DNA from 2 places in the Paraburkholderia edwinii genome. Region 1 is predicted to be linked to the other one. Evidence: predicted binding sites of a transcription regulator. Region 1 holds the regulator's gene; the other holds the start of a gene.

Evidence for each region. The regulator LexA, encoded in region 1, represses DNA repair genes until DNA is damaged. The targets are predictions, from matches to a motif close to ACTGTATNNNNATACAGT.
Region 2: the regulator LexA is predicted to act here: its motif matches at 2,506-2,523, upstream of recA (recombinase RecA).

What each region holds. Positions count from the first base shown of each region.
Region 1 covers NZ_CP080095.1:2,204,211-2,211,346, reverse strand. Annotated here, with positions in the region: gene KZJ38_RS09845 (sulfate/molybdate ABC transporter ATP-binding protein) at 1-885, opposite strand, end outside; gene cysW (sulfate ABC transporter permease subunit CysW) at 898-1,884, opposite strand; gene cysT (sulfate ABC transporter permease subunit CysT) at 1,881-2,792, opposite strand; gene KZJ38_RS09830 (sulfate ABC transporter substrate-binding protein) at 2,915-3,964, opposite strand; gene lexA (transcriptional repressor LexA) at 4,285-4,935, shown strand; gene KZJ38_RS09820 (hypothetical protein) at 5,077-5,448, shown strand; gene KZJ38_RS09815 (DUF2939 domain-containing protein) at 5,733-6,404, shown strand; gene KZJ38_RS09810 (universal stress protein) at 6,429-6,896, opposite strand; gene nodI (nodulation factor ABC transporter ATP-binding protein NodI) at 7,130-7,136, shown strand, end outside.
Region 2 covers NZ_CP080095.1:4,570,517-4,577,652, reverse strand. Annotated here, with positions in the region: gene KZJ38_RS20315 (sensor histidine kinase) at 1-1,541, opposite strand, end outside; gene KZJ38_RS20310 (response regulator transcription factor) at 1,557-2,297, opposite strand; gene recA (recombinase RecA) at 2,615-3,697, shown strand; gene recX (recombination regulator RecX) at 3,708-4,487, shown strand; gene KZJ38_RS20295 (DUF2889 domain-containing protein) at 4,638-5,399, shown strand; gene sucC (ADP-forming succinate--CoA ligase subunit beta) at 5,396-6,568, shown strand; gene sucD (succinate--CoA ligase subunit alpha) at 6,679-7,136, shown strand, end outside.

The DNA of each region.
Region 1 (7,136 bases):
CGCGATGCCATCGCGATGTCCGCCGGCGGCTTGCGGATACAGCACGAGATCGTGCGGGCGCACATACGCGAGCGCCGGCCCCTCGAAGCCCGCCTCGACCGCGATCGGCTGCGCCGCGCCATCGACGACAAAGCCGTGTTGGCCAACACTGCCGGACAGACGGTTCGCCGCGCCGAGAAACTCGTAGACGAACGAGGTCTGCGGATGGTCGTACACGTCCTGCGGGCTGCCGACCTGCTCGACATGCCCGTGATTCATCACGACGATGCGGTCCGCTACTTCGAGCGCTTCTTCCTGATCATGCGTGACAAAGATCGTCGAAATATGCAGATCGTCGTGCAGGCGGCGCAGCCAGCCACGCAGCTCCTTGCGCACTTTCGCATCGAGCGCGCCGAACGGCTCATCGAGCAGCAGCACCTTCGGTTCGACCGCGAGCGCGCGCGCCAGCGCGATACGCTGCCGCTGCCCGCCCGACAGTTCCGACGGATAGCGCGGCGCGAGCCAGTCGAGCTGCACGAGCTTGAGCAGTTCATGCACCTTTTCGCGTATCACCGCTTCGGACGGCCGCTCGTTGCGCGGCTTCACGCGCAGACCGAACGCGACATTCTCGAACACGGTCATATGCCGGAATAACGCGTAGTGCTGGAACACGAAACCGACCTGACGCTCGCGCGCGCGAACCTCGGCAACGTCCTGCCCCTGCAGCACGACCTGCCCGTCGTCGGCGAATTCGAGACCGGCGATCACGCGCAACAGCGTGGTCTTGCCGCATCCGGAGGGCCCGAGCAGCGCGACCAGTTCGCCGGGCGGAAAGTCGAGCGATACGTTATCGAGCGCCGTGAAGTCGCCAAAGCGCTTATGCAAATTACGAACCGTGATACCCATCTGAAGCGCTCCTTATTGGACCTGGCGGCCGGCGGCCGCGCTCGACGGCGCCGCCGCGCCTGCAATTCCCGACGCTGCCGCGGCATGTGTACCAGCGTGCGTACCCGCGCGCGACGACGAAGCCTCCGCCGACATATGACGCTCGGCCAGCAGCTTGAGGCCGAGCGTCACGAGCGCGAGCAACGCGAGCAGCGACGCCACGGCGAAGGCCGCCGAGAAGTTGTATTCGTTGTAGAGAATTTCGACGTGCAGCGGCATCGTGTCGGTCTGCCCGCGAATATGGCCCGACACCACCGACACCGCGCCGAACTCGCCCATCGCCCGCGCGTTGCACAGAATCACGCCGTACAGCAGACCCCACTTCACGTTCGGCAGCGTCACGCGGCGGAAAATCTGCCAGCCCGATGCGCCGAGCACGTGCGCGGCTTCTTCTTCGTCGGTGCCTTGCGCCTGCATCAGCGGAATCAGCTCGCGCGCGACGAACGGGAACGTGACGAATACCGTCGCGAGCACGATGCCGGGCACCGCGAAGACGATCTGCACGTCATGCGCTTGCAGCCACGGGCCGAACCAGCCTTGCGCGCCGAATAGCAGCACATAGATCAAGCCTGAAATGACAGGCGAGACTGAAAACGGCAGATCGATCAGCGTTGTCAGCAACGCCTTGCCTTTGAATTCGAACTTTGCGATACACCACGACGCCACGAGCCCGAACACGAGATTGAGCGGCACGGCGATCGTCGCGGTCAGCAGCGTGAGCTTGATCGCGGACAACGCATCGGGATCGGCTAGCGATTCGAAATAGAACGCGAGGCCTTTGCTGAGCGCCTGATAGAACACGGCGGCCAGCGGCACGACGAGAAACAGCACAAGGAACAGCAGCGCGATGCCGGTCAGGATCCAGCGGACCGCGCGCGGCTCGGTAACCGGACCGTCGACGCGTGCGGCCTTCGAAGCCGCACGCGATGTATTCGACAGCATGACGGCATCGTCGCTCATCGCGCACCTCCGTCTTGCGTTGCGGCTGCCGCGACACGACCTGGCGCCGCGGGCGGCACCGGCGCCGAAGCGCTGCGGCTCGTGCGCCGCTGCAGGTACCACTGCAGCGTATTGATCAGCAGCAGCATGACGAACGACACCACGAGCATCACGACCGCGATCGCCGTCGCGCCCGGATAGTCGTACTGCTCGAGCTTCGTGATGATCAGCAGCGACGTGATCTCGGACTTCATCGGCACATTGCCCGCGATAAAAATCACCGAGCCGTATTCTCCGAGCGCGCGCGCGAAAGCGAGCGCGAAGCCGGTCAGCAGCGCCGGAAACACGGCCGGCAAGATCACACGCCTGAAGGTCAACCAGCGCGATGCGCCAAGGCACGCGGCCGCTTCCTCCTGCTCGCGCTCGAACTCCTCGAGTACCGGTTGCACGGTCCGCACGACGAACGGCAAGCCGATAAACGTCAGCGCGACGAGCACGCCGAACGGCGTGAACGCGACCTTGATGCCGAGCGGTTCCAGAAACTGGCCGATCCAGCCGTTGCCCGCGTAGACGGCTGCAAGCGAGATACCGGCCACCGAGGTCGGCAACGCGAACGGCAGATCGACGATCGCATCGACGACGCGCTTGAACGGGAACGTATAGCGTGTCAGCACCCACGCGACGAGAAAGCCGAACACCGCGTTGATCAGTGCGCCGCCGAGCGCCGCGGAAAACGTCAGCCGGTAGGACGCGAGCACGCGCGGCGAACCGACCGCGCGCAGGAACTGGCTCCAGTCGAGCGTCGCCGTTTTCAGGAACGTGGACGCAAGCGGGATCAGCACCACGAGGCTCAGATACGCCACCGTGATACCGAGTGTCAGGCCGAAGCCCGGCAAAGCGCTCGGCTTGCGGAAGGTCAACGTCGTCATACTGGTTACTCTTTCAAAGGTCTTGCCGGGTCGCGCGGTCAATCCATGCGCGCATCGGTTACAAGCTCAAAAGCGCGCCCGAAGGCGCGCTTGCCTGACTGCATCCGCCGCAGTCACTGAAACTACTGCGGCGAGTAAATCGAATCGAACACGCCGCCGTCGGCAAAGTGCGTCTTCTGCGCGCTCGTCCAGCCGCCGAAGGTATCGTCGACCGTGTAGAGCTTAAGCTTCGGAAATTTTTCGGTCAGCGAAGCGGGCACCTTGTTCGAACGCGGACGGTAGAAGTTCTTCGCGGCGATCTCCTGCCCTTCCTCGCTATACAGAAACTTCAGATACGCTTCGGCGAGCTTGCGCGTGCCGTGACGGTCCACGACCTTGTCGACTACCGCGACCGGCGGCTCCGCGAGAATACTGACCGACGGCACCACAATCTCGAACTTGTCGGGCCCGAACTCCTTGATCGACAGGAATGCCTCGTTTTCCCACGCGATCAGCACGTCGCCGATGCCGCGCTGCACGAAACTCGTCGTCGCGCCGCGCGCGCCGGAATCGAGCACGCCCGCATTCTTGTAGAGCTTCGACACGAACTCCTTCGCCTTCTGATCGTTGCCGCCCGGTTGATGCAGTGCGTACGCCCATGCAGCCAGATAGTTCCAGCGCGCGCCGCCCGACGTCTTCGGGTTTGGCGTGACGATCGATACGCCCGGCCTGGTCAGATCGTCCCAGTCCTTGATGTGCTTCGGATTGCCCTTGCGCACGAGAAACACGATGGTCGACGTGTACGGCGAGGCGTTGTCGGGCAGGCGCTTCTGCCAGTCCTTGTCGATGAGGCCCTTGTTTGCGAGCGCATCGATGTCGTAGGCGAGCGCGAGCGTCACGACGTCGGCCTGCAGGCCGTCGAGCACCGAGCGCGCCTGGGCGCCCGAGCCCCCGTGCGACTGCTTGAAGGTAACCGACTCGCCGGTCTGCGCTTTCCATTGCTTGCCGAATGCCGCGTTGACGTCCTGATACAACTCGCGCGTCGGGTCGTACGACACATTCAGAAGCGTCGTATCAGCATGCGCCTGTGCCGCCAGCCCGAGCACCGCAGCCGCACCGATGGCCAGCGATGCGAACAATCTTTTTGCGCGCCCAGCCGCGCTTCCTGCCAACCCCGTCGTCCGATAGACCATTGTTTTCTCCGCTTTCCGGTGTTTCCAGGCACGGTGGATTGCTTGTTCCGCCGGGCCTGATATCGATTTGCGGCCAGTCTATCCGCGGCGCTTCATCATTAAAAATAATGTTTCTTCATTTTTTAATACGCAAAAGTGGTAACGATGGCTGGATGCGACGCTCCGTCGTGTATTGCGTCGTTGGAACGCCGCTCGGCGGCGTTTTTGCGGCAGGGAATGAGCCAATGAGGGGCCGATGAGCGGCGAACTTAAAGTAAAGCTTGAAAATCGCCAGATACTGTATAAAAATACAGTCACCTGTTTATCTATACAGTGTCGCCATGACCAAACTTACCGCACGACAGCAGCAGGTTTTCGATCTGATCCGCCGCGCGATCGAGCGCACGGGCTTCCCGCCCACGCGCGCCGAAATTGCGGCTGAGCTGGGCTTCAGCTCGGCGAACTCCGCGGAGGAACACCTGCGGGCGCTGGCCCGTAAGGGCGTGATCGAACTTGCGGCCGGCGCGTCGCGCGGTATCCGGCTGCTCGCCGGGCAGGACGATGCGCCGCATCAGTTCACGCTGCCGCATGCGGCGCTGATGCAACTGTCGCTGCCGCTCGTCGGCCGCGTCGCGGCCGGCAGCCCGATCCTCGCGCAGGAACATATCGCGCAGCACTACGCGTGCGACCCGGCGCTCTTCTCGAGCAAGCCCGACTATCTGCTGAAGGTGCGCGGCCTGTCGATGCGCGACGCGGGCATTCTCGACGGCGACCTGCTCGCGGTGCAAAAGCGCAGCGAAGCGAAAGACGGCCAGATCATCATTGCGCGTCTCGGCGACGACGTCACGGTCAAGCGCTTGAAGCGCCGGCCGAACGGCATCGAACTGATCGCCGAGAACCCTGATTACGAGAACATTTTTGTCGAAGCCGGCAGCGCGGATTTCGCGCTCGAAGGCATCGCGGTCGGCCTGATCCGGCCCAGTGAATTCTGATTTTCCGCTGATTGAGCGCCCCGAGTTTTCGCTGAGTTTTCCGCTCAGTTCTGGCTGAGTCGTCGCTCAATTGCCACTCAGTTGCCACTCGGCTGCCAGCTCAGTTTCTGCCCAGTATCCGAATACCGCCTGGAGAGATTCATGGAACGCCTTGCCCGCCTGCTGCCCTTCCGCCAGTTCGGCCGTCTACGCCACTTGCGCAACCTCGTACCGTGCGCCGTGCTCGACGCGATGCATGTACCGCGCACAGGTTCGCTGTTCGATTTCGAAGAGCATGAGCGAACGATGGCCGACGCTGACGCGTCGTCGCAGCACGCGTCGTTGCCGTCGTCGCAACCCGCGTTTGCACGCGTTTCGCTGAACGCCGCGCTCAACGCGGAGCCCGCTCGTCGTGCGCCGGTGCGCGTGTACCACGGGCCGTCGCGGCTCATTATGGTCGGCACCGTCGATGCGGTGTGCAGCATGATCGACCGCTGCATTGCCGAGGAGCATGCGCAAGCGCAAGCGGCCTGAGCAGGCTCGTTCATCGCGGACGCGCACGTCGCGGACGCGCACGTCGGGAACGCGTACGTCGCCAACGCGCATGTCGCGAAACGTGCATGTAGCCTACGCGCATGTCGCCAACATGCGCGGCGCGATGAAGCACATGAAATTGCGGGATCGTTTCAGCGAGAATGGGGTCCACGTTAGGTCACCCTATTCAACCCATTGAAGGAACGTCCCGCACGATGATGGTCCGCACAAGCCGCGCGAAGCGCGCGATCAATGACCGTATCGGTCACCCCATCAATCGCAACATGAATCACAGGATGAACGGCAGCGTCAGGCGGTCCGTGCTGGTCACGCTTGTTGTCATTGTCGTTCTGATCGCGCTGGCCTTCGCCTATGCATCGCCGTATATCGCCCTCGACCGACTGAAGCGCGCAGCCGATGCGCGCGATGCGGCAACGGTCAACCAATACGTCGATTTTCCGGCGTTTCGCGAAAGCCTCAAGGAACAGCTCGGCGCCCTGCTTAGACGCAGAATCGGCGCGGAAAGCCATGGCAATCCGCTCGCCGCACTGGGCGCGATGATCGGCGTTGCGTTGATCGGGCCGCTCGTCGATGCGTATGCCACGCCGGACGGCGTCGCCGCGTTGCTGAACGGAATACCGCCGCGCGGTGAACCCGGTGAACGGCCGCCTGCGCCGCCGGATGCATCGGCTTCGTCGTCAAATGGCGGCAACCCGGCCGCGGCGCCGCCTGCTCCACCCGCGCCACCGGCGGCATCCGCGGAGAACAGCTCGAAGCCGCCTCAACCTCCGCAGACCTCGGCCGGGTACCGCAGCCTGAACGAGTTCGTCGTCACGTATCAGCATGGTGTCGGCGATACGCGCTACGCCGCGATTTTCCATCGCGAGGGCCTCTTCACATGGAAGCTCGCGGCGGTCGATCTCGGCCAGGATCTCGGCCACGATCCCGGCAAATAAGCGCCGGGCGCGCCAACGCAACGCTCACGCTGCGGCAGCCGGCTGCTCGTCGTCGGGCGACGAACACGCAACGAGAATGCTGCACGACACACGATCGAGCAGCGGCGTGTTGCCCGCGCCCATCCACCATCGCGAGAGTCCATGCCGGCAGCGATGGCCGACCACGACGAGATCGACCTTCAGCTCTTCCGCGAGCGCCGCGATTTCATCGATCGGATGACCGAACGCGAAATGCCCCTGCGCCCGGACGCCGCGCTCGGTCAGCCAGTCGACGCCTTCCTGCAGGATGTCGCGCGCTGTCTTTTCGAAGCTGCCGCACGCGACATCGGTGAGCAGGCCCGCGCTTTGCGCGATGCTCGAGCGCATGTCGACCACCGACAGCAAATGCGTTTCCGCCTTCAGATCCAATGCCAGATCCGCGCCGCAACGCAGCGCCTTGCGGCCTTCGCGCGAGCCGTCGTAGCACAGCAGAATTTTTTGATAGCTGGCCATGTCGTTCTCCCTTCCGCGCCGATCGCGGACTTCGAGTCAATCATGGTGCGCCGCAATTGCGCTTGCAAGGGATGGAAAACGCTAAGTGCGCGCGAGCGCTCGCTACGCTGTATGCGGCACCGCACGAAAGCCCGTGCACGCGTGGGGACGGCTGTCCGGCGCTCGAAGAGGTGGCCTAGAATAGGCAGCCGCGATCTTTGTCGAATCAACCTTCGTCTCCGGACCTTCCGCCCATGCCCG
Region 2 (7,136 bases), 2.4 Mb from region 1:
GCGCGTCCGCGTGCCCTCAAACTGACCCGCACAAGCGTGCCGGCGAGCCGTGGCGACGCCTGATAGACGTTGTCGTCGATGGTCAGCGTGCCGCCGTGCATCGTCGCAATCTCGCGGACGATCGCGAGGCCCAAACCGCTGCCGTCGCCTTCGCGGCCCAGTATCCGGTAGAAGCGCTCGACCACGCGCTCGCGTTCCGCGGCCGGGATGCCAAGGCCCGTGTCCTCCACTTCGAGATGAACCCAATGCGGCGCATCGTGCGGCGGCTCTTCGCGCACGCGCACCGTCACGCGTCCGCCGGGCGGCGTGTAGCGGATCGCGTTGTCGATCAGATTCGACAGCATCTCTCGCAGCATCACGGGGTTGCCTTCCACTTCGACGGGTACGTCCGGGCCTTCGTAGCCGAGGTCCATCTGTTTCGCGAGCGCGGCCTGCACCCAGTCGCGGACCGCATGGCGCGCGACATCGGTGACTTCGACCGGTGTGAACACCTGGCCCGACATGCGGTTTTCCGCGCGCGCTAATGCAAGCAATTGCGTGACGAGCCGCGCCGCGTGCTCGGAACTCGTCGCGATCTGCTGCAGCGAGCGTTGCACTTCGGCCGGCACGTCCTGGCGCAGCGCGAGTTCGGCCTGCGTGCGCAAGCCGGCGAGCGGCGTCTTCATCTGATGCGCGGCGTCGGCGATAAAGCGCTTTTGCAGCTCCATGTTTTGCTCGAGGCGCGTCAGCAAATCGTTGAACGAGGTGACAAGCGGTTCGATTTCGGGCGGCGCGCGCCGCGCTTCGAGCGGCGACAGATCGTCCGGGCGCCGCGCGCGAATATGCGATTGCAACGCATGCAGCGGCGCCAGCCCGCGCGACAGCCCGAACCAGACCAGCACGATCGCAAGCGGCAGGATCACGAACTGCGGCAGGATCACGCCTTTGATGATGTCGTTCGCGAGCGCGCTGCGTTTATCGAGCGTCTCGGCGACCTGCACGAGCACAGGCTGCGCACCTTGCGTCTGCGGGAATTCGACGGTCGTGTAGGCGACGCGAATGTCGTTGCCGTGCAGCATGTCGTCGCGGAATTCGACGATGCCGGGCTGCGGCCGGTCGTCCTCGTGCGGCAGCGGCATGTCGCGCTCGCCGCCGACGAGTTCGCCGCGCGTGCCGAGCACTTGATAGAACACGCGGTCTATATTGTCCGAGCGCAGGAAGTCGCTCGTCGCATCGGGCAGCTTCAGTTCGGCCACGCCGTTCACCGGTTGGATCTGTCGCGCGAGCACGTACGCATCGGTTTCCAGCGCGCGGTCGAACGGCGCATTCGCTATCGACTTCGCCACGAGGTACGTGACGGCGATGCTCATCGGCCATAGCAACAGCAGCGGCGCGAGCATCCAGTCCAGAATTTCGCCGAATAGCGACCGTGGCCGCGTCTCCGCTGCCGCTTCGGTTTCGTCGGGCGGCGCGAACGGATTCTCGTAGCGGGCGTCGCGGTCTTCGTCGAGGTTCGCCGCGTGCGCCGGAGCAGCCGTGGCGCGATCTGCGCGGGCGGACATGGCGCTGGTTTCGGTTTACTTGAAGTGATGACTCGCCGGCATCGCAGCCGATGCGGCGGGGTCAGGTGATTGTGCGGCGGCGGGCGCTGGCGCGGCTTTTTCGAGGCAGTAGCCGAGGCCGCGCACCGTGATGATGCGCACGCCGCTCGGCTCGATCTTCTTGCGCAGCCGGTGCACGTAGACTTCGATCGCGTTGTTGCTGACTTCCTCGCCCCATTCGCACAGGTGATCGACGAGCTGTTCCTTCGACACGAGCCGGCCGATCCGCTGCAGCAGCACTTCGAGCAAGCCCAACTCGCGCGCGGACAGATCGATCACCTGCTCATTCACATAGGCGATGCGCCCGACCTGATCGAACGACAGCGACCCATGCCGCACGACGGTGGGACCGCCGCCCGCGCCGCGGCGCGTGAGCGCGCGCACGCGTGCTTCGAGTTCGTTGAGGGCGAACGGTTTGGCCATGTAGTCGTCGGCGCCGAGGTCGAGACCTTTGACGCGTTCGTCGACGCTATCGGCCGCCGTCAGGATCAGCACCGGCAGGTTCGAATTGCGCGCGCGCAGGCGGCGCAACACCTCGAGCCCGGACATGCGCGGCAGGCCCAGATCGAGAATCAGCAGGTCGAAAGTCTGCATCGACAGCGCGGTATCCGCCTCGACGCCGTTCTTCACATGGTCAACGGCGTATGCCGATTGGCGGAGTGATCGAATCAGACCATCCGCGAGTATGCTGTCGTCTTCGGCAATAAGAATTCGCATGATGCGCTGGCAGTCATGCCGGCACCGGTGTGTCCGGCGCGCAGCGTCTCTTTGAAACCTGATTGTGGTGGGGTTGGCAGCCGATTGGCCATGCGTGTTTACGCAGGCGTGCACGCTCGCGAATTTCGCTCAACGAGTTGCGCTCATTTTCCTGGAGGTTTGCGTTGGATTTGCGTCAATCGGGCGGTTAATTGGGCTTGCCAAAACCACTGTTTTTTTATACAGTATCTGCGTCTGTCGTGTCGCCCGGATTGTATCTATAGGGAGGGGCGCGCACAGCCTGCACAGGCGCCGTTCATCATAGCAAAGGACGATTCATGGAAGAAAGCAAGAAAGGCTCGGCTGGACTGACGGCTGAAAAGAGCAAGGCGCTTGCTGCCGCGCTCGCGCAGATCGAAAAGCAGTTCGGCAAAGGGTCGGTCATGCGGCTCGGCGCAGGTGAGGCGGTCGAAGACATTCAGGTGGTTTCCACCGGGTCGCTCGGCCTCGACATCGCATTGGGCGTCGGCGGTCTGCCGCGCGGCCGGGTGGTCGAGATCTACGGGCCGGAATCGTCGGGTAAGACCACACTGACGCTGCAAGTCGTCGCAGAAATGCAGAAGCTCGGCGGCACGGCGGCGTTTATCGATGCGGAACACGCGCTGGACATCCAGTACGCGGGCAAGCTCGGCGTGAATGTGTCGGACCTGCTCGTGTCGCAGCCCGATACCGGCGAACAGGCGCTCGAAATCGCAGACGCGCTCGTGCGCTCGGGTTCGATCGACATGATCGTCATCGACTCGGTCGCGGCGCTTGTGCCGAAGGCCGAAATCGAAGGCGAGATGGGCGATTCGCTGCCGGGTCTGCAAGCGCGTCTGATGTCGCAGGCGCTGCGCAAGCTCACCGGCACGATCAAGCGCACGAACTGCCTCGTTATCTTCATCAACCAGATCCGCATGAAGATCGGCGTGATGTTCGGCAATCCGGAAACCACCACCGGTGGTAACGCGCTGAAGTTCTACGCGTCGGTGCGTCTCGACATTCGCCGCATCGGTTCGATCAAGAAGAACGACGAAGTGATCGGCAACGAAACGCGCGTCAAGGTGGTGAAGAACAAGGTGTCGCCACCATTCCGCGAAGCGATTTTCGACATCCTGTACGGCGAGGGTATTTCGCGTCAGGGTGAAATCATCGACTTGGGCGTGCAGGCGAAGATCGTCGACAAGGCGGGCGCCTGGTACAGCTACAACGGTGAGCGTATCGGTCAGGGTAAGGACAACGCGCGCGAATTCCTGCGCGAGAACCCGGACATCGCGCGCGAAATCGAAAACCGCATTCGCGAATCGCTCGGCGTCAATGCCATGCCGTCTGATGGCGTGATCAGCGCGGACGCCAACGCGGAAGTCGCGGACGAAGAGTAAGCACCGCGTGATGCGCAAGGGCCGACCGGGGGCTGAGTCCGGCAATGCCGGATTCGGAAGCGGTGATTCGGGCGGCCCGCTCGACGGGGGGAATTCCCCCGCCGACGCCTCCGTCGACGCGTTCGATCCCTTCGAGTCTTTTGATGCACATGACCGGGCGGCAGGCCGTGGGCCTGCCGTCCCGTCGGGTCCGCGCTTCGGCTCCCGCCGCGCGGACCATGCCTCGGGCGCCGCAACGGCGACGGCAGCCGAAGGCGAAACCACCTACACACGTTCGCGCCGCCAGCCTGGCACTGGCGCAACGGATTCTTCCTCCACCGCCTCACAACGCCAGCGCCCAACGCGCTCGTTGAAGGGCCGTGCGCTCGCCTACCTGTCGCGACGCGAGCACAGCCGCGCGGAACTGTCCCGCAAATTGCAGCCATTCGTCGAAGAAAGCGATTCGCTCGACACGCTGCTCGATTCACTCGAGCAGGAAGGCTGGCTCTCCGATTCACGTTTCACCGAAAGCCTTGTGCACCGGCGCGCATCGCGTCTGGGCGCGAACCGTATCGTCGGCGAGCTGAAGCGGCAGGGCGTCGGTTCAACGCTAATCGAAGAAACCGCCGCGCAATTGCGCGAGACCGAACTCACGCGCGCCCGCGCCGTCTGGCAGAAGAAATACGGCCAGCTTCCCGAAACACCCGCGGAGCGCGCCAAGCAGGCGCGCTTTCTCGTCTCGCGTGGATTTTCGCAAACGGTAGTCTCCAAAATTCTCAAGGGCCTCGACGACGACTGGAGCGCCGACTAGGCGTTCTGGCGTTTTCGCTGCGAAATCCAGCGCGGTCGCGCCGGTCGCCGGTCGGATAAGCGTGTCCGATCCGCACCCGGCAAGCCGAAGCGCCGAAACTCAATATGCTAAAATCCGCTGGTTTCCAAATCCGGCCTCCTGTCCCCTCGCATGCCGCTTTCCCCGCCAGTGCCCCGTCAATTGCGCCATCGCCGCGCAATCCGAGCGGATGCCTATGAGCGTGCGGATGGGTTGTGGGACATCGAGGCGTGCCTCACCGACGTCAAGCCGCGCGACACTGCACTGGCGTCGGGCGTCCGGCCCAACGGCCTGCCGATCCATGAACTCTGGCTTCGCATCACGATCGATCGCAAGCTCACTGTCGTCGACGCGGAAGCGTCGTCGGCCTGGGTTCCGTATCCAGGTCTCTGCGAAGCATCCAATCCCGCCTACCGCGCCCTCATCGGGCTCAATCTCCTCGATAACTTCCGTCGTCACGCCGCGCGTTTGCTCGGCGGCACCGTCGGCTGCACGCATCTCACCGAGCTTTGCGCGGTGGTGCCGACCGCAGCGATCCAGGCATTTGTCGGCGACGCGTGGAACACCGCAAAGCCAGGCGCGGAGCAGGACGGCGAGACAGGGCAGGCAGGCGCCGATGCGCAATCGGGCACACCTTCAAACGCCCATCCGGGCGCAGGTTCAAACGAAATTTCAAACGATAAACCGCCATTCCAGCTGGGTCGCTGCCATACGCTGCGATTCGATGGCGAGGCGGTGCGACAGTTCTATCCGCGCTGGTACGGCCATGCGCCGCGTTCGCTGCGGCCTCGCGAGGCGCAGAGCGCCGGCGCACCAGCTGCGCACGCAGCTGCCGAGGAGACAGCCGGAAAAGAAGTTCTATCCAACTCTCAGACTGAAGGGAATCACGCATGAAGATTCACGAGTACCAGGGTAAAGAGATCCTGCGGAAATTCGGAGTCGCGGTACCGCGCGGCAAGCCGGTGTTCTCGGTGGACGATGCGGTCAAGGCCGCTGAGGAACTGGGCGGTCCGGTGTGGGTCGTGAAGGCTCAGATCCACGCAGGCGGTCGCGGCAAGGGCGGCGGTGTGAAGGTCGCGAAGTCGCTCGATCAGGTGCGCGAGTTTTCGAACCAGATTCTCGGCATGCAGCTCGTCACGCACCAGACGGGTCCGGAAGGCCAGAAGGTCAACCGTCTGCTGATCGAAGAAGGCGCTGACATCAAGAAGGAACTGTATGTCGGTCTCGTGATCGATCGCGTGTCGCAGAAGGTCGTCGTGATGGCGTCAAGCGAAGGCGGCATGGACATCGAAGAAGTCGCCGAGAAGCACCCGGATGCGATCCACAAGGTTGCCGTGGATCCGTCGAAGGGCCTGCTCGACGCGGAAGCCGACGGTCTCGCGAAGAAGATCGGCGTGCCCGACGCTTCGATTCCGCAAGCGCGCGCGATTCTGCAAGGCCTCTACAAGGCGTTCTGGGAAACCGACGCATCGCTCGCCGAAATCAACCCACTGATCCTGACCGGCGACGGCAAGGTGATCGCGCTCGACGCGAAGTTCAACTTCGATTCGAACGCGCTGTTCCGCCATCCGGAAATCGTCGCGTACCGCGATCTGGACGAAGAAGATCCGGCTGAAGTCGAAGCATCGAAATTCGACCTCGCGTACATCTCGCTCGACGGCAACATCGGCTGTCTCGTGAACGGCGCGGGCCTCGCGATGGCGACCATGGACACGATCAAGCTGTTCGGCGGCGAGCCGGCGAACTTCCTCGACGTCGGCGGTGGTGCGACGACCGAGAAGGTCACCGAAGCGTTCAAGATCATGCTGAAGAACCCGAACCTGACGGCGATTCTCGTCAACATCTTCGGCGGCATCATGCGCTGCGACGTGATCGCGGAAGGCGTGATCGCGGCGTCGAAGGCGGTGTCGCTGAAGGTGCCGCTCGTCGTGCGCATGAAGGGCACGAACGAGGACCTCGGCAAGAAGATGCTTGCCGAATCGGGACTGCCGATCATCGCGGCGGACAGCATGGAAGAGGCTGCGCAGAAGGTTGTCGCAGCGGCGTCGGGCAAGAAGGCTTAAGGCCACCGCGCTCATCACCGGATACGAATGGCGGCGCGAGCGCGCGGCGAGGCTGGACAGAATCTGTCCCGGCGCCGGCGACGCGAAGCCAAACGAACAGAGGTCAATACATGTCGATTCTGATCAACAAAGACACGAAGGTCATCACGCAGGGCATCACCGGCAAGACCGGTCAGTTCCATACGCGCGCATGCCGTGAGTACGCAAACGGCCGCGAAGCGTTCGTCGCGGGTGTGAACCCGAAGAAGGCCGGCGAAGACTTCGAAGGCATTCCGATCTACGCAAGCGTCAAGGAAGCGAAGTCTGAAACGGGCGCGACCGTGTCGGTCATTTACGTGCCGCCGGCAGGCGCCGCTGCGGCGATCTGGGAAGCGGTCGAAGCCGATCTCGATCTCGCGATCTGCATCACGGAAGGCATTCCGGTTCGCGACATGATCGAGATCAAGGACCGCATGCGTCGCGAAAACCGCAAGACGCTGCTGCTCGGACCGAACTGCCCGGGCACGATCACGCCTGACGAACTGAAGATCGGCATCATGCCGGGCCACATCCACCGCAAGGGCCGCAT